DNA from 4 places in the Methylobacterium sp. WL120 genome. Region 3 is predicted to be linked to each of the others. Evidence: riboswitches for the same ligand, from Rfam matches in the RefSeq annotation. Region 3 holds a riboswitch; each other region holds the start of a gene.

Region 1 (4,446 bases), on a different contig from region 3:
GCGGTGATCCGACCCTCAGCACCTCGTCGCGGGTGACCGCCGCGTCGATGAAGGCGTATCCGCCGATCACCCGGAACTCGGGCGTGATCTGCCCGACCAGGCTGACGTCGAAGCCTTGGCTTCGCACGGCCCCCGCGGCGATCTGGAAGAAGAAGTCCGCCGGGTCGGTGGTGAGCACGTTCTCCTTCTCGATGTGGAAGGCGGCCGCCGTCACGCTGAGGCCGTCGAACAGGTCGAGCTTGGCCCCGACCTCGTAGGCGAAGCCCGTCTCCGGAGCGAAGGGCCGGGACGCGCTGTCGAAGCCGGTGTTGGGGCGGAACGAGGCGGCGACGTTGCCGTAGAGGGCCAGGAACGACAGCGGCTGGTAGACGAGGCCGGCCCGCGGCGAGAAGCCGGTACGGTCCTGCTCGGTCCGTTCGTTCGCGACCTTGTCGCGGAAGGTCTGGTTGTAGAAGTCGGTGCGGTTGCCCAGCAGCAGCTTCCATTCCGGGCTGAGCGCGATCTGGTCCTGGAGGTAGACCGCCGTGTTGCCGACGTTCTCGCTGGCGCTGTAGCGGCGCGTGAACGGAGGCTTGGCCTGCCCGTAGACCGGGTTGAACAGGTCGATGGCGAAGGGGTCGAGGCGCGGGGTCGAGCGCAGGAGGTTCTCGGTGCTGTTGTAGCGCTCGTGCTCCAGGCCGAGCAGCAGGGTGTGGGCGATGGGCCCGGTCTCGAAGCGCCCGACGAGTTCGGCCTGGCCGATGGCGACGCCCCAGGTGAAGTCGTGCTGGCGGAACTCGCGCAGCAGCGTTCGCCCGTCGTCGAGGATCCCGGTCGCGCCGGTCTGCACGCCGGTGAGGCTACCGGTGTTAAGGTGCGTGGCGACTCGCAAATGCCAGTCGGTGTTGAAGGCGTGCTCCAGCCGCACCTGCAGCAGCGCGCTCTCGGACACGGAATCGTCGCCCGGCTCGCCGAAGAAGCGTGAGCGCGGGACGAGGCCGAGGCGGTTGTTCACCGCGACAGTGCCGCGGTCGAAGGTCTGGCGGTTGCGCAGGTACTGCGCCTCGAACGTGATCTTGGTGTCGGGGGTGACCTGCCAGCTCACCACCGGCGCGAGCAGCACCCGATCGCCGTCGACGAAATCTCGAAAGCTGTCCTGGCGGGCGAGCGCGCCGTTGAAGCGATAGAGGACGCTGCCGTCCTCGCTCAACGCACCGCCGGCATCGACCGTGGTGCGGGCGGTGCCGAAGCTGCCGAACAGCGTGCCCATCTCGACGAAGGGTCGGGCTACGGGCTGCTTGGTGAGGATGTTGACGGTGCCGCCCGGATCGCTGCGGCCGTAGAGGGCTCCGGCCGGGCCCTTCAGGACCTCGATGGACTGGACGTTCTGGGTGTCGGGGGCGCCGTTGTAGCCGCGGGCGATGTTGAAGCCGTTCTGGAAGATATCCTGGGTTGCGAAGCCGCGCACCGAGTACAGGGCGAGGTTCTGGGCGCCGAAGTCGTTCTGTTTGCCGACGCCGGGCACGTAGTCGAGCGCGCGCTCGACGCGGGTCGCGGCTGTGTCAATCAGGACTTCCCGGGGGATTACGTCGACCTGCTGCGGTAGGTCGAGGCGGGGCGTGATCGTCTTGGTGCCGCTGTAGAGCTCCGGCACCCGGTAGGTCGGCGTGGCGGTGAGGGTCCCCTCGACCGAGAGCGCGTCGAGCACCACGGCGGTCTCCTCAGAGCGCGCCCCCTGGGCTGCGACGGCGGTGGGGATCGCGCAGGACAGGGCCAGCACGGACATCAGCGGGATGGACGGTGAACGGGACACGTTGATGGGCCTCGGGCGACGGCAGTGGCACGTCACCGCGAACGAGGCCGAACCACGCGCAGTGCGCATGCTTCCGCACCCGCCGGGGCACCCCGCCCAGCGTGTCTCGCGTGTGACCACGACTGACGGCAGGTCTCCTGGCTCGCGGGTCACTGCCCTTCACCGTCTTCCCGAGCGAGGCCGCTCAGTGACGTCGGTGGCGAAGGGCTCGCCGCTTACAGTTGCGGGGGCAGCCGCGGCGTTGGGGCTACCCCCGCACCGCGTTCCCTTTTGATCCTCCGGGGAGGAACCGTCACGGCCGAGCTAACATGCCGACGCCCATGCCCGTCAACGGACCAAGTGCAATGCACGAGGGGTTATGCCCTGCCGGCAACACCTGGGAAGACGGATCGCGCACTCCGTCCGTCAGGTCAGGACCTCGACCTGCTGCGGCGGCAAGCTACGCCACCAAGCGTCCGGGGATCGGAAAACCTCGTAGGTGAACCGGAGGACCTCATCCGGCTGGCGATGCGACGGGTCCACCCGACCACGCTCCGCGTTGCGGGACTTCAGGATCTCCCACGGCACGTCGAACACTTTCCACTCCACGGTGAGTCCGTGTCGGGCGACGATCCCGAGCTCGCGCTCGAACACGGGTCTGGTGAGATGGGTGTCCGCCATCACCACGCTGAAGCCGTTCGTCAGGGCGGCATCCAGGGCCGCTTCCTTGACCCGGTGCAGGAGGTCCCGGGCCGCATCGTCATGTGAGCCCTGCCTGAGTTCCCAGTAGACCTGCCGGTGCGGCGGCCAGAGGGTCTGCCGGAAGTCGTCGAGGGTGAGGTGAACCCAGCCGGCGAGAGGGTCGAAGCGGCGGGCGTAGGTCGTCTTCCCCGCGCCCGGGCAGCCGATCAGGCCGATCACCCTCTGCGGTGCCCCCGGACGATTCCTGCCGGGCACCGTCCGGGTCACGGTCAGGCCGTCGCCTCCGCATCCTCGTCGTCGCTCGCCGAGCCCTCGATGATCTCGCCCCGTAGGTAACGAGCCTGGGCCTCGGCGACCCGCCGTGCGCCCTGGGCGTGGCGGGTCGACACCGTGCCGCCGGGCGCCTCGGGCCCGCCGCGCTTGATGGCCACGAGTTCCGGATCACCCCAATGGTCGAGCATCGCCTGGAACGCTTCGTAGCGGCCGGCATCGAAGGCGATGCGGTCGCCCATCATGTCCTTGTAGGGGTGCGCCGGGTGCAGGCCTCCGCAGGGGACCCAGCCCGCCGGGATCGGCGTCGTGGCGGCATGGGTCCGACCGCTGCGCAGGAGCTTGGGCAGCACATGCGTATGCGGACCTTCAGGACTGGTACCGCCGGGGCCCGGGATCGGAGCATAGACCTCGACGCGCCCGACCCGCGCCAGGAACACCCGGTGCGGGCTCATGGCGACGAGATGCGACCCGATGGGGTTTGCGTGGTCGAACAGGGGCATGCCGACGCCGGCCCGCAGCCGCTCGACGGCCTCCGGATCGCGCACCCGCACACAGGCATCCACGGCGAGCAGGCCGAGGCCGAGGTCGAACAGGATGCCGTCGCGATCCTCGACCCGGGCGGCGTTCCGGTCGGGCCCGAGTTCCGTCACCACGGTCCTGCGGTTCATCGCGCAGGTCGCCTCCGGCAGGCAAAGCGCGATGGCGTGGTTCCAGCCGGACGAAACGGCCGTCTCGTAGGCGACGGGCCGCAGGTCGGAGCTCGGGGTCAGGGCGATGGCCCCGCGCGCGGTCGCAAGTCCCAGGCGATCGTCAGGGAGGGCCAGGACAGGCTCGTCCGGATCGCGCATGAACTCGGCGATGGCACCGAAGCTGCCCAGGCTCCAGGCCGTGGTCGGATCGGCCAGTGCAGCGCGCAGAAGGGCGACGGTGGCATCAGGGCTGGTGGGGGAAGGCTGCATCGATCTCCTCCGGATGTGGCCCTGAACGGCTCCAGGGCAGGATATAGGCGGTTCCGTCCGGTCCAGCCCCTCGGCACGCCGTGACGCCGAAGACGTCCGAGAGCAGCCGGTCGGTCAACGCAACGTCCGGGTGTCCATCGGCAGTGACACGTCCCTCGCCCAGGACCACGATCCGGTCGCAGAATCGGGCCGCGAGGGAGAGGTCGTGCAGGACGGCGACGACGCCGGTGCCGGCCAGGGCCACGCTCCGCAACAACGTCATGGCGTCGAGTTGGTGGGCAGGGTCGAGGGCGGTGATCGGTTCGTCGGCCAACAACCATTCCGCTTCGACGGCAAGCGCCCGCGCCAGCAACACGCGCATCCGCTCGCCCGAGGACAGGGTCGGTTCGGTCCGCTCGGCGAAGCGCGCGACGTCGGTCCGTGTCATCGCTCGGTTTATTGCGGCGTGATCGGTGCCATCGAGGCCACCGAACGCGCGTCGATGCGGCAGCCTGCCGAGGGCGACGAGGTCACGCACCTGCATCGGCCAACCGGCCCCCGCGCCCTGGAACAGGACCGCGATGCGCTTGGCGCGCGCGTCGCGGGAGATGCCCTTGAGCGGCATACCGTCGAGATCCACGCGGCCCTTGGTCGGGGCGACCAAGCCCGCGAGGGTGCGCAGGAGGGTGGTCTTGCCAGCGCCGTTCGGACCGACCAGACCGACGAGGATCCCGCGTTCCAGGGACAGGGTGATATCCGAGA
Region 2 (4,446 bases), on a different contig from region 3:
GGCGCGGGTGCTCACGATCCTATTGGCCCTCGTCGTCCTGGCGGCGACGGCTTGGCCGGCGAGCCGGCTCGGCTTGGAGTTCATGCCCGATCTCGACGAGGGCACCCTGATGTACATGCCGACCACCCTGCCGGGCATCTCGGTGACTAAGGCCGGGGACCTGCTCGCGACCCAGGACAGGATCATCAAGTCGTTTCCCGAGGTCGCCTCGGTCTACGGCAAGGCCGGACGGGCCAACACCGCGACCGACCCGGCGCCGAGCGAGATGTTCGAGACCATCGTCAACCTGAAGCCGAAAGCGGAGTGGCGGCCCGGCGTCACGACGGCGAGCCTGAAGGCCGAGATGGACGCCGCGCTCCAGTTCCCCGGGGTCTCGAATGCCTGGACCCAGCCGATCCGCGCCCGGATCGACATGCTCTCGACCGGCATCCGCACGCCGGTCGGGATCAAGGTTCTGGGGACGGACCTGACCGAGATGGAAAAGGTCGCCCGCCAGGTCGAGGCGGTGGTGAAGGCGGTCCCGGGCACGTCGAGCGCCTACGCCGAGCGGGTCCAGGGCGGCTACTTCCTCGACATCACCCCCGACCGCGATGCGCTGGGCCGGTACGGGCTGACGGTTGGCGACGTGCAGGACGTGATCGGGATGGCGCTCGGAGGCGAGAGCGTCACCAACACCGTCGAGGGCCGGGAGCGCTACACCGTCAACGTGCGCTACCCCCGGGCCTTCCGGTCCGACCCGCGGTCCATCGCGGACGAGGTGCAGGTCCCGATCCCGGGCGGGGGAACGGTGCCACTCGGCGAGGTGGCCAAGGTGCAGTTGAACCGCGGCCCGACGCAGATCCGGACCGAGAACGGGCAACTCGCGGTCTTCATCTACGTCGACGTCGCGGGTCGCGATCTCGGGGGCTACGTCGCCGAGGCGCGGGCGGCGGTGGCCAATGAGGTCAGGCTCACCCAAGGCACCCTCGTGCAGTGGAGCGGGCAGGTCGAGTACCTCGACCGCGCGACCGCCCGGCTCAAGGTCGTGGTCCCGCTGACGCTGCTGATCGTGTTCCTGCTGCTCTACCTCAACTTCCGGAGGCTCACCGAGACGCTCATCGTCATGCTGTCGCTGCCCTTCGCCCTCGTCGGGGGCGTCTGGCTGATGTGGTGGATGGGCTTCAACCTGTCGGTGGCGGTCGCCGTCGGCTTCATCGCGCTGGCCGGCGTCGCGGCCGAGACCGGCGTGATCATGCTGGTCTACCTCGACCACGCGCTGGTCGAGGTGCGGGCCGTATGCGATCGCGACGGGCGGACTTTCACCCGCGACGACCTGCGCCGGGCCATCATGGTCGGCGCGGTCGAACGGGTCCGCCCGAAGATGATGACGGTGGTGGCCATCATGGCCGGGCTCCTGCCGATACTGTGGAGCACGGGCTCCGGCTCGGAGGTCATGCAGCGGATCGCGGTGCCGATGATCGGCGGCATGGTCTCATCGACCGTCCTGACCCTCGTCGTGATCCCGGCGGTGTACGGCCTCGTGAAAGGATGGGGCCTGCCGCGGTCCGAACCGAATGCCATCGACCCCGAGGCCCGACTTGTAACGTTATGAACACACAGGGCGGAAAACCCCGAAGCGACATTGACGCCGGGCCATTCCCTCAGGTCCTGTATGCCCGACGGTTCCTCCCCGGAGGATCAAAAGGGAACGCGGTGAGGATGAGGTCCGAAAGGGCTTCCCCGAAGCCGCGGCTGCCCCCGCAACTGTAAGCGGCGAGCCCATCATCAACACGTCACTGGGTCTTTGGGCCTGGGAAGACGATGAGAGGGCGGTGACCCGCGAGCCAGGAGACCTGCCGTCAGTCGTGGTCACACGCGAAACGCATCGGGCGGGGTGTCCTGATGGGTGTCGAGGCGTTCGGCTGTCCTAACGGCAGGCAAGCGCCCAGGCCTCGTTCGCGGTGACGTGCCACAGACGTCGCCCGAGGCTTGTCCCGTGTCCTTCCCCTCCCGATCCGCGTGCCTGCGCACGCTCGCGCTCGCCTGCGCCTCCCTTCCCGGTCCTGTACTCGCGCAGCAGACCGCCGCGCCCTTCGCCGACGTCCCGCGCGGGGCCGAGGCGGCCGTCACGCTCTCCGAGCTTTCCGTCTCCGCCACCGGCGTCCCGACGCCGGTCGATCAGGTCGGATCGAGTGTGACGGTGCTCACCGCCGAGACCCTGGAGGCCCAGCAGCGCCGAACCGTACCGGACGCCTTGCAACAGGTGCCCGGCCTCAACGTCGTGCAGACCGGCGGCCCGGGCGGCCAGACCTCGGTGTTCATCCGCGGCTCGAACTCGAACCACGTGAAAGTGCTCATCGACGGCATCGACGCGACCGACCCGTCGAACCCAAACGGCTCCTTCGACTTCGGACAACTCCTGACCGACGACCTCTCCCGCATCGAGGTTCTCAGGGGGCCCCAGAGCGGGCTCTACGGCAGCGACGCCATCGGAGGCGCGATCTCCTTCACGACGAAACGTGGCGAGGGACCGGCCAGGGCCAGCGCGCGGATCGAGGGCGGCTCGTTCGGGACGTTCAACCAGAGCGGCCGGATCAGCGGGTCGGAAAACGGCTTCGACTACTCGGTGTCGATCCAGCATCTCCGGGCTGCCGCAACGCCTGTGACGCCGCCCAACCTCGTCGCCCCAGGAACGACGACCCGCCCGAACTACTACGACAACGAGACCGTCTCGGCGAAGTTCGGCTACCAGTTCACCGACACGTTCCGGATCAACTCGATCACGCGGTTCATCAACTCGAAGCTGCTCTTCAGCGGCGACGACTACGGCACCTTCCCGGTGACGCTGGGCGGCCTGCGCAGCCAGGCGGACGTGCAGCAAGTCTTCACCCGCAACGAGGCCGAGTGGACGCCGTTCGCCGGTTTCCACAACGTCTTCGCGATCAACTACTCGAACCTCTACAACCGCCAGGTCCAGAACGCGTACGACCCGTTCAACCCGCTCCCGACCGCCGGCCTCGGCGAGCGCACGCGTTACGAGTACCGCGGCGACTACCAGCTCTCGCCCGGCAACCTCGTTCTGTTCGGCGCGCAGCGTGACGACGAGAGCCTGTCGACCACCGATCCGAACCCGTTCGGTTCCGGCAACCTGCGGGCCAGGAACGGCAATACCGCCGGCTACGGCGAGATACAGCTAACGCCGTTCGACCGTGCCTCTTTCGTCGCCAACGTTCGCCACGACGAGAACGACGCCTTCGGACCGGCCACCACGTTCCGCGTCGCCCCGAGCTACATCCTGCCGTTCACCGACACGCGGATCAAAGGCAGCGTCGGCACCGGCTTCAAGGCGCCGACGCTGAGCCAGCTGTTCCAGAGCTTCCCGGCGTTCAACTTCTTCGCCAACCCCAACCTCAAGCCGGAAGAGAGCCTCGGCTACGATGCCGGCTTCGAACAGCCGCTCGGCGAGCGCGTTCTCGTCGGCGCGACCTATTACGCCAACGACTTCAAGAACCTGATCAACACCAACGCCAGCTTCACCTCGAACGAGAACGTCGGGCGAGCCGAATCCTACGGGGCCGAGGCCTTCGTTGCGGTCCGGTTCACCGACACGCTCTCGGGCCGGGTCGACTACACCAACACCGTGACCAAGAATGAGATTACCAACCAGGAGCTCCTGCGCCGGCCCCGCCACAAGGGCAGCGCCACCGCTCAGTGGACGCCGATCCCCGGCCTGAGCTTCAGCGGGACGGTGATCGTGCTTGGCCACTTCGTAGACGGAAACCGAGACTTCTCGATCCAGAGGCTGAAGAACCCGGGCTTCACCCTGGTCAACCTCGCGATCAACTACGACGTCAGCGAGACGGTGAGTGTGTTCGGCCGGATCGATAACCTGTTCGACCGCCGCTACGAGAACCCCACCGGCTTCCTCGGCCCGGGCCTCGCCGTGTACGGCGGCGTCCGCGTGACGACGTTCTGAGGATTGCGATGTCGATGCGATGGACGCTGGCTGCGCTAGCGATTGCGGTCTGGCCTGGTCTGTCAGGTGCGGGGTGGGCGGCAGACGAGCCGGCGCATCCAGTCTACGTCGTCTCGATGAACCTCTGCGCCGACGAGCTGGTCCTGCGGCTCGCCGACCGCGACCAGGTCACCGCCGTGACCTACCTCGCCCATGACCCGCGCGGCTCCACCGTCGCGCGGGAGGCCACCGGCATCGCGGTGACCCGTGGCCTGTCGGAGGAGATCGTCGCGCTCCGGCCCGACCTCGTCGTGGCCGGTGCCTTCACGACGCGGACCACGGTGGGCCTGCTCAAGCGCGTCGGCTTCCCCCTTCTCGAACTCGGCGTACCCAACGACTTCGAGGGGGTGCGGGCCCAAATCCGGACCGTCGCCGCGGCCCTCGGGCACCCGGCGCGCGGCGAGGCGATGGTCGCGGACCTCGACGCGCGGCTGGCGCAGGTGGTGCCGGCG
Region 3 (4,446 bases):
GCACGGCGGTGGGCTCGACCGGGTGGAAGTGCCGGTCGGCGACGCCGTCCGCCCCTTCGCCGGGCAGGCGCGAGACGTAATAGTAGGTGATCTGGTCGGACTTGGCGTTGGTGAGGTTCAACACGTCGAGCGACAGGCTGAAGCCGTTGTCGAAGTTGTAGCCGACGCGGCCGTTGAGGAGCGCCGTCGGCTTCGAGCGCACGGAATTGTCCTCGATCAGCGGGCGCGGGCCGAAGTAGCGCAGGCGCATCGACCCGAACCAGCCGAGGCCCTCGCCGAATGTGAATCCGGCCGACGCGATCGTGGTCGGCGCCTCGGGGATGCGGTTGCCCGCCGGGTCGACGTCCGAGAAGCGGGCGTTGGTGACGGTCAGGTCCCCCTCCAGCTTCAGCCAGGGCGTCACCGCGTAGCGGTTGGTCCACTCGACGCCGAAGCGGCGGCTCGGGCGGCTCGGCTCCGTGGTGCCGGTGTCGCCCTGGAACAGGTTCTCCGACGCGAAGTCGAGGCGGAACAGCGCGACCGCCGTCTCAAGCCCGGCGATCGAGCGGTTGCGGATGCCGACCTCGTACCCGGTCGAGGGCACCAGGAAGGGCGAGCGCGTCGTGTTGAACAGCGAACTCGTCGGGTCGATCGTCGCGGTGACGCCGCGCACGTCGTTCGAGTGGAAGCCGCCGCCGTAGTTCAGGTAGAGCTCGGTGTCGGCCCACGGCCCCAGCACCAGCCCGAGCTTCGGGTTGACGACGCCGTCCCGCGCCTTGCCGCTGTTGGCCGCCGTGTCGGAGACCACGTCGGCGTAGTAGCCGTCGGCGCGGAAGCCCACGCTGGTGCGCAGCCAGTCGGTCCAGCGCACGCGGTTGTCGTAGAAGAACGCCCCGCTCGCCTCCAGCACCCGGTCGTCGAGGACGCCGGAGCGGAACTGCCGGTTTGTGGTGTTGAACAGCCCGACCCGGATCGAGTCGGTTCGGGTCTGCAAGCCGATCTCGTTCTCCATCGGCAGCCCGTAGAGGTCGCCCTGGAAGACGTGGCTCACCTCGCCGCCGCCGAGGATGCGCTGGTCGAGCTGGTGGAACTGGTCGCCGTTCACCGGATCGTTGAGGAAATACGTGAAGTCGTTGAACAGGTTGAGCTGCTGGCGGATCACGTAGGCCGAGGCCCGCGTCACGCCGGTGTCGTCGGTCATGCTCCAGCGGCCGGAGAGCGAGAAACGGCTGCTATCACCGCCGTCGCTGGGGTTCAGGCTACCGAACCGGCCGATCAGGCCTTCCGACACAGCGCGCGACGCGATCTGGTTGGTCGCGGTCCAGCGGCTGGCATAGGCCATGCCGGTGACGGAGAACCCGTCGAGCGCCGTGCCCTGGCTGTAGCGCACGACGCCGTTGAGCTTGCGCAGGGCGTCCGGCACGTCCCACGGGCCGTCGTAGACCTGCGCCTCGCCGGCCACCAGCAGGTTGCCCTGGCCGAGTGGCGCCGAGGCGATCGTCAGCGCACGCGCGTAGCCGAACGAGCCGAACGAGGTCAGTGCGACGGACTTCGCGACGGTGTCGAGGTAGTCGATCCGCACCGAGCCGGCGGAGGCGAAGTCGCCGTCGCGGACGAAGTACGGCCCCTTGTGGAACTCCACCGCGCCGACGAGCTCGGGGATCAGGAAGTTGATGTCGGCGTAGCCCTGGCCGTGGGCGTGGGTGCGCATGTTGACCGGCATCCCGTCCACGTCGATCGCGATGTCGGTGCCGTGGTCGAGGTTGAAGCCGCGCAGGAAGAACTGGTTGGCCTTCCCCTCCCCCGAATGCTGCGTGACGATCAGGCCGGGCACGGATTCGAGGACCTCGCCCGGCCGGGTGATCGGGCGGCTGTTGATCTCGGCGCCGGAGATCACCCCGGCGCTCGCGGCATCCACCGACCGGAGGGTGCCGCCGACGCCGGTGGTGCCGCCGACGTAGCCGGCGCTCGCCGCCGGCCCCGGGCCGGTCGCGGCCGGAGCGACGGTCTCGGCCGTGACCGAGATCTCGTCGAGGTTGGCCTCGGCCACGCCCGGCTGAGACAGGGCGGACCGCATCAGGACGGCTTGTGGCGGGACGGCCGCGCCGACGACGAGCAGAAGGATGCGCAGGCGCGGAGCGAAACGGGATACGGACACGGGACCTCGGGCGACGCGACGTGGCACGTCACCGCGAACGAGGCCGATCCCCCGCGCCGTCCCTCCGACGGCATGAGGCTTCGACACCCGCCGGGGCACCCCGCCCGACGCGCTTCGCGTGTGACCACGACCGAGGGCAGGTCTCCTGGCTCGCGGGTCGTCGCCCGCCACCGTCTTCCCGGATGCGGCGCATCCAGTGACGTGCGTTGGTGGAAGGCTCGCCGCTTACAGTTGCGGGGGCAGCCACGGCTTCGACGAAGGCCCTTCCAGGCTCCGTCCCACCGCGTTCCCTTTTGATCCTCGATGAGGAACCCTCGCGCACAGGTTGCGTCGGGCGCGGACCGCGCGTCAATCCGGCTTTCGCAGCGCGTCGCCGGGTGTGGCCGATCCGCGACGCCGCCTTCACCTGCTGCGCGGTCGCGTGGCCCTCATGCGAGCCGGTCTCCGCCTCGCTTCGGAACGCCCTAGCGGCTCGCTGCGAACCGGGCCGGGCCGTCGCCGCGGCCGGCGACCACCACGAGGCGCCGGACCTCGCCGCGCAGGAACGCCTGCAGGAAGCGGTCGTAGTTGCGGAACGACACGCAGCCGTTCGAGGCGCCGCTCGGCCCGAGCATGTAGGTGTGGGCGAGCAGGCCGTCGCGGCCGTGGATGGCGGCAGACCCGCCCACCGGGTTGAGGCGGATCGCCCGGACGCCGTGGAACAAAGCCTCGCGCTCGGTGAGGTCGTAGGTGCCCGGCGGGGTCGAGCCGCGCATCCGCAGGTGCACGAAGTCCGGGTGGTCCATGCTGGCGCCGAGGCCGGAATGAGCTTCCAGCACCTCGCCGCCGGGCAGGCGGACGGTGCGGGCGCTGATGTCGTAGATCGCCGTGCCGGCGCCCGCGTCGGGGCTGGGGAACAGGCGGCCGCGCGACCGGTCGAGACCGGGTCTCTCCAGGGCGGCGTAGGCCAGGGCCGGGCCGGATTCCTTGCGCGCGGCGAACAGCTCCTCGAAGAACGACGGCGTCTCGGCGGTGGGCGCCGGCGCCGCCTCGGGCACCCGGCGCGGCGCCCGGCGCAGGGCGAGGCGCTGCGGCACGGGGGCGGCGATCAGATCCGCCGGGCGCGCCATCGGCAGCGGCACGATCTGCGCCTGGCGGAGGACTCGGATCTCACGCGGGCGCTGCGCCTGGCTTGCGACCTCGGCCTGCCGCACGATCTCCGCCCCGGTGGCGGGTGTCGCGGCGGGCTCCACCGCCGCGACGCCCGCCACCGGCTGGGCGAGGGACGGAGCGAGAGAGGCGGTCGGGGCGAACGCAGTGCCGAGGGGGATGCCGCGAAGGTTCGCGCGCACGTCCGGCCCCATCATCGGACGGGGATCGAACAGGGCCGCGAGGGCGGTCGAGGCGGCGCTCCGGGTCTGCGGGTTCGTGGCCTGCAGGTTCGTGGCCTGGAGATTCGCGCCCGGCGATCGCGGGTGCTTCCCGTCGCCGGTCGGCACGCCCCCGAGGGTGACGAGGCAGAGCAGGCCGGCCAGCGCGTTGCGCAGGGTCGGATGGCTGCGGGAGCGCCGGCGACGAACGGGACGCGCGTGGCCGCCGTGGGAACGCAGGTGATGCGGCAGGGGATGCGGCATGTGATGAGGCATGCGGACTCGAACTCGGACGCGAAGGCTGAGGCGGCGCCCGCGGCCACGCGCCGTCCGTCCCCCGCGACGGAGCGCGGGCGGTGGACCGGCCGAGGGGCTCGGCCGTGCGGGGATCGAGAGAACTGCGACTGATCCGTATTGAGCGCGTGTTTGGTTAATCCGCCCCTAAGCGGCCGGTCGCCGTGCGCGGACGGGGCACGAAATCGGGTCCGCGCCTCACACGGCGCGCGGGCACGCGATCGTGTTGCCGCTTCGTTCTTGCCGAGGCGGGGGCGAATCGGCGATACCGCCAAGCATGCGGATGTTCGCCCTCGCTGCCCTCCTGTCCCTGCCTATCCTGCCCGGCGCGGCCGCGGAGGCGCCGCGGCCGGCCGACCCGGCCGCACTGGAGCAGGCGTGGCGCGGATGCGTGCGCGAGGCCTACGCTCACCAGTCGCCGACGCAGGGGCGGGCCGGCTCGCAGCGCAACGCCCTCGACGAATGCAAGGCGCGCGAGGACGCCGTCGTGGCGGCCCTGATGGCCGCGCGCACCGACGACGCATCCGGCCGCGGCGCCCGCTCGTTGCCGGCGCGCGCCCGCGCCTGGGCGGCCTCGGTCGCGGCCTACGTCGTCGACCCGGTCTCGTCCTGGATCGCGATGCTGCGCGACTGAGCGGCGGCCTTCGCCGCCCGCCGGGCGGGCCG
Region 4 (4,446 bases), on a different contig from region 3:
CAGCCTTAAGGTCGCCCGCGTGAACGGGCCGGCGCGAGGGTGCCGATGCGCCGGTTGCGGCGTTGACCGTCGCGAACGAGGCAGGCGGACGGCAGAGGCGGACGGGTAGCGATGGGGGCAGGCGTGCGGCGTTGGAGGAAGGGCGCGATCCGGGCGCTGAAGCTCGTCGCGCGGCCGGTGCGCCGCGCGCAGGGGCGCGGCGGCATCGTGATCGAGCCCTATCGTGGCTACGGCTCGCCCGACGAGATCTTCCTGATCGGCCGCATCTTCCGCCAGTCGCACCCCGACACCGCGCCGGGCGACGAGAGCCTGCGCACGGAATTGCGCGACATCGCCCGGCGGATCGCCCGGCGGGCCCTGAAGGGCGCCGCCGTCACCGCGCGCTTCGGCGGCGCGCAGACGCGGGTGGAGACCGACCGCGACGGCTACTTCCGCGTCCACCTCAACCCGCGATCCCTGCCCGCGGGCGACCAGGGCTGGCACGAGGTCGCGCTGACGCTGGAGGCCGAGCCGCCCGTGCAGGCGCGGGCGCTGGTGTTCGTGCCGCCGGGCGCCACCGGCTGCGTCGTCGTCAGCGACATCGACGACACGGTGATGCGCACCGGCGTCGCCAACAAGGTGAAGATGCTGTGGCGGCTGTTCGTGGAGGATGCCGAGAACCGCGTCGCCTTCCCCGGCGTCGCCGCGCTCTACCGGGCGCTCTACGTCGGCCCGGACGGCACCCAGGCCAACCCGATGCTCTACGTCTCGCGGGCGCCTTGGGGCCTCTACGAGATGCTGTCGGAGTTCTTCAAGATCCACGGCATCCCGGTCGGCCCGATCCTGTTCCTGCGCGAATGGGGGCTGTCGTGGAAGCACCCCCTCCCCCGCCGGGCCGAGGACCACAAGCGCGCGCTGATCGTCCACATGCTGTCGCTCTATCGCGACCTGCCCTTCGTGCTGATCGGCGACAGCGGCCAGCACGACCCCGAGGTGTACGGGCGGATCGTCGCCGACCATCCCGGCCGGGTGAAGGCGGTCTACATCCGCAACGTCTCGCGCGACGCCGACCGCATTAGCGAGATCGAGGCGTTGGCCCAGGTGGTGGCGGAAGCGGGCAGCCACCTCGTCATCGCCGCCGACAGCACCGCCATCGCCCGGCACGCGGCCGGCCTCGGCCTGATCGCAACGGCCGCGGTGGCGGAGGTGGCGGACGAGCACGCGTCCGGCGGCGAGCCGACGCCGGACGCCGAGACCGCCCCGCCCGGCAACCTCGGCGCGGTGCTGGGCGGCGCCGGCGGGACGCTGCCGCCGAGCGTCGTCGTCGAGGCGCCGACGCGGGACGGATCGCACGGCTGAGGGCGCATGGCGGGAGGCGCTTCACGTGTCGCCGCCGGGCCACAACCCACAGTGTCGTGATTCGAGGCGTTGACTCGACGCCTCCGCCACGGCCACTTGGCCGGGACGGTTCCCTTCGGGGATCAAAAGGGAACGCGGTGAGGACGAGGTCCGAGAGGGTCTCACCGATGCCGCGGCTGCCCCCGCAACTGTAAGCGGCGAGCCCTCCATCAACACGTCACTGGGTCACGGCACCTGGGAAGACGATGAGGGGCAGCGACCCGCGAGCCAGGAGACCTGCCGTCAGTCGTGGTCACACGCGAAACGCGTCGGGCGGGGTGCCTCGGCGGGTGTCGAGACGCGTGCGCCCGATCGGGCGGACGCGGGGCGGCCTCGTTCGCGGTGACGTGCCACCACACGCGTCCGCACGCCCCGTCCATGCCCATGCCAGCCGCGAGACCCGCGCCGACCGACGCCCACGCAGCCGCCCGGCCCGCGTGCGCCGACGGCCGCCTCGCGTTCCGGCGACCGCACGATTGTAACATTGTTACATTTGTGGTCGATACCCGGGCAGGCAGGCCGTCGCGCCGCGCCGTCAGAGCCGCAACCGATCCATGTTCGTTTTCCGGAAATCCCCACGATCCTCCGGGCGCACGACCCGTCGCCTGCTGCTGGCCGCCACGGCGTTCGCCGCGTCCGGCCTTCCCCGGGAGGCCGGCGCACAGCCGGCCGCGGGCGAGCCGTCGAGCGTCCTGCTCGACACCCTGACGGTGTCCGGCGACGGCGTCGGCCCGACCCGCGCGGCGCCGGTCGGCCTCAACCTGCGCACGCCCGATCGCGGCGCGAGCCGCCTCGGCCTCACGCCGCTGGAGACCCCCGGCAGCGTCGACATCATCTCCGGCGAGACCGCGCGCCTGCGCGGGCAAGACACGGTCGCCGAGGCCGTGACGCAGAACGCCACCGGCATCACCACCATCGCCGCGCCGGGCAACGGCAACGGCGCCTTCACCAGCCGCGGGTTCTCGGGGCCGAACTCGATTCAGCAGCTCTACGACGGCACGCGACTGTTCGTCGGCGCCAACACCGTGACCTTCCCGTTCGACACCTGGAACGTCGAGCGCATCGAGGTGCTGCGCGGGCCGGCCTCGGTGCTCTACGGCGACGGGGCGATCGGCGGCGTGATCAACGTCGTGACGAAGAAGCCGACCTTCACGCCCGTCAACGTGGTGCGGGCCGGGGTCGGCTCGGACGGCATCGCGCGGCTCGCGCTCGATTCCGGCGGCCCGATCGGCGACGCGGTCGCCTACCGCCTCAACGTCAGCGGGAACCGCGCCGGCGGCTGGATGAGCCCGGAGGGCGACTTCCGCAACCTCGCGGTCTCGGGCGCGCTCCTGCTGCAGGCGACGCCCGACCTCGCCTTCACCCTGAGTCACGACCTCGGCTACCAGGAGCCGGCGCGCTACTGGGGGACGCCGCTCGTCGAGGGGCGCATCTTGGACCGCATCCGGTTCAGCAACTACAACGTCCACGACTCCAAGATCACCTGGGCGGACAACTGGACTCAGTTCAAGACCGAGTGGACGCCGAGCGCCGACGTCACAATCCGCAACACCGCCTACCGGCTGCAGAGCCGGCGCCATTGGCTCGACGTCGAGACCTACGCCTTCAACCGCACCACCGGCCTGGTCGACCGGAGCGACTACACCGAGATCTACCATCAACAGGAGCAGGTCGGGAACCGGTTCGACGCCGCGTTCAAGGGCACGCTGCTCGGCTTCCGCAACGAACTCCTGGCCGGCTTCGACGTGAACCACGTCGACTTCCGCCACACCAACAACTTCTCCACCGTGGGCGCCGGCCTCGTCACCAGCGTGCCGCTGGTGGGCTACGATCCGGGGCTGTTTCCGGTGAACGGCCGCGCGAGCCCGGCCTACGCCACCAGCACCGACCAGGCCTCGGTCTTCGCCGAGAACCGGCTGATCCTGTCGGACCGGCTGTCGTTCCTCAGCGGCGTCCGCTTCGACGCCTCGAACCTGCAACGCGAGAACCTCGTGAGCAACGCGCAGTTCGAGAAGGCCTACCAGGGGCTCGGCTACCGCTTCGGGCTGGTGTTCAACCCGACGCCGGACACCGCGCTCTACGCGCAGGTCGCCACCGCCACCGACCCGGTCAACAGCCTGATCACGCTGTCGCAGTCGCTGTCCGGCTTCAAGCTCTCCACCGGCGAGCAGGTCGAGGTCGGCGCCAAGGGGGTGTTCTGGGACGGCCGGGGCGAGTGGACGCTCGCCGGCTACCGCATCGTCAAGGACAACCTGATCTCGGCGGTGCCGGGCCAGCCGAACGTCGCGACCCAGGTCGGGCGGCAATCCTCCACGGGCGTCGAGGCCGCGTTCTCGCTGCAGGTGACGCCGCTCTGGCGGCTCGACGCCAACCTCGCCCTGCTGCGGGCGCAGTACGACACCTTCGACCAGACGGTGGACGGCGCGACCGTCTCCTATGCCGGCAAGCAGCCGATCGACGTGCCCGAGCGCGTCGCCAACCTCTGGGTCAACTACGCCTTCGCGCCGCGCTGGGAGGCGCGGGTCGGGTTCCAGTATGTCGGCGAGGTGTTCAGCGACTTCGGCAACACCGCGCGGCGCCCGGCCTACGGCCTGGTCAACCTCGGCCTCGACCATCAGGTCACGCCGGCCTCGCGCCTGTCGTTCCGCGTCTTCAACCTGTTCGACAAGGTCTACGCGATCAGCGGCAACGCGGTGGACGGCGTCGGCACGAACTGGCTGCTCGGGCGCCCGCGCTCGGTCGAAGTCGCCTTCACGACGGCGTTCTGAGATGGCGTCCTCCGCACGCGCCTTGGCGAAGGCCGGCAAGCGCTGGCTGCATCTCGGCCACCGCTGGCTCGGCATCGCCACCGGCCTGTTCTTCGCGATGTGGTTCGCGAGCGGCGCGGTGATGATGTACGTCGCCTACCCCACGCTCACCGAGCCCGAGCGCCGCGCCGGCCTGCCCGCGATCGCATGGGACGCGGTCCGGGTGGAGCCCGACGCGGCGCTCGCCGGCGAAGCGCGCTTTCCCCGGGGCTTAAGCCTGTCGATGCGGGGCGCCGAGCCGGTCTACCGCGTCGTCGGATGG

Evidence for each region. Region 3 has a riboswitch for cobalamin ahead of FV229_RS25205 (TonB-dependent receptor). Riboswitches for the same ligand answer to the same signal wherever they lie in the genome.
Region 1: another riboswitch for cobalamin. It lies ahead of FV229_RS00280 (TonB-dependent siderophore receptor); the one in region 3 lies ahead of FV229_RS25205 (TonB-dependent receptor).
Region 2: another riboswitch for cobalamin. It lies ahead of FV229_RS00250 (TonB-dependent receptor); the one in region 3 lies ahead of FV229_RS25205 (TonB-dependent receptor).
Region 4: another riboswitch for cobalamin. It lies ahead of FV229_RS12695 (TonB-dependent siderophore receptor); the one in region 3 lies ahead of FV229_RS25205 (TonB-dependent receptor).

What each region holds. Positions count from the first base shown of each region.
Region 1 is NZ_VRUT01000001.1:53,909-58,354, reverse strand. Features, by position in the region: gene FV229_RS00280 (TonB-dependent siderophore receptor) at 1-1,792, opposite strand, end outside; cobalamin riboswitch at 1,902-2,101, opposite strand; gene FV229_RS00275 (AAA family ATPase) at 2,198-2,692, opposite strand; gene FV229_RS00270 (hypothetical protein) at 2,743-3,705, opposite strand; gene FV229_RS00265 (ABC transporter ATP-binding protein) at 3,680-4,446, opposite strand, start outside.
Region 2 is NZ_VRUT01000001.1:48,015-52,460, forward strand. Features, by position in the region: gene FV229_RS00245 (CusA/CzcA family heavy metal efflux RND transporter) at 1-1,591, shown strand, start outside; cobalamin riboswitch at 1,643-1,855, shown strand; gene FV229_RS00250 (TonB-dependent receptor) at 1,976-3,955, shown strand; gene FV229_RS00255 (ABC transporter substrate-binding protein) at 3,964-4,446, shown strand, end outside.
Region 3 is NZ_VRUT01000239.1:164-4,609, reverse strand. Features, by position in the region: gene FV229_RS25205 (TonB-dependent receptor) at 1-2,056, opposite strand, end outside; cobalamin riboswitch at 2,255-2,468, opposite strand; gene FV229_RS25200 (DUF2778 domain-containing protein) at 2,602-3,762, opposite strand; gene FV229_RS25195 (hypothetical protein) at 4,058-4,414, shown strand.
Region 4 is NZ_VRUT01000058.1:4,431-8,876, reverse strand. Features, by position in the region: gene FV229_RS12705 (site-specific tyrosine recombinase XerD) at 1-9, shown strand, start outside; gene FV229_RS12700 (phosphatase domain-containing protein) at 112-1,338, shown strand; cobalamin riboswitch at 1,428-1,637, shown strand; gene FV229_RS12695 (TonB-dependent siderophore receptor) at 1,932-4,145, shown strand; gene FV229_RS12690 (PepSY domain-containing protein) at 4,147-4,446, shown strand, end outside.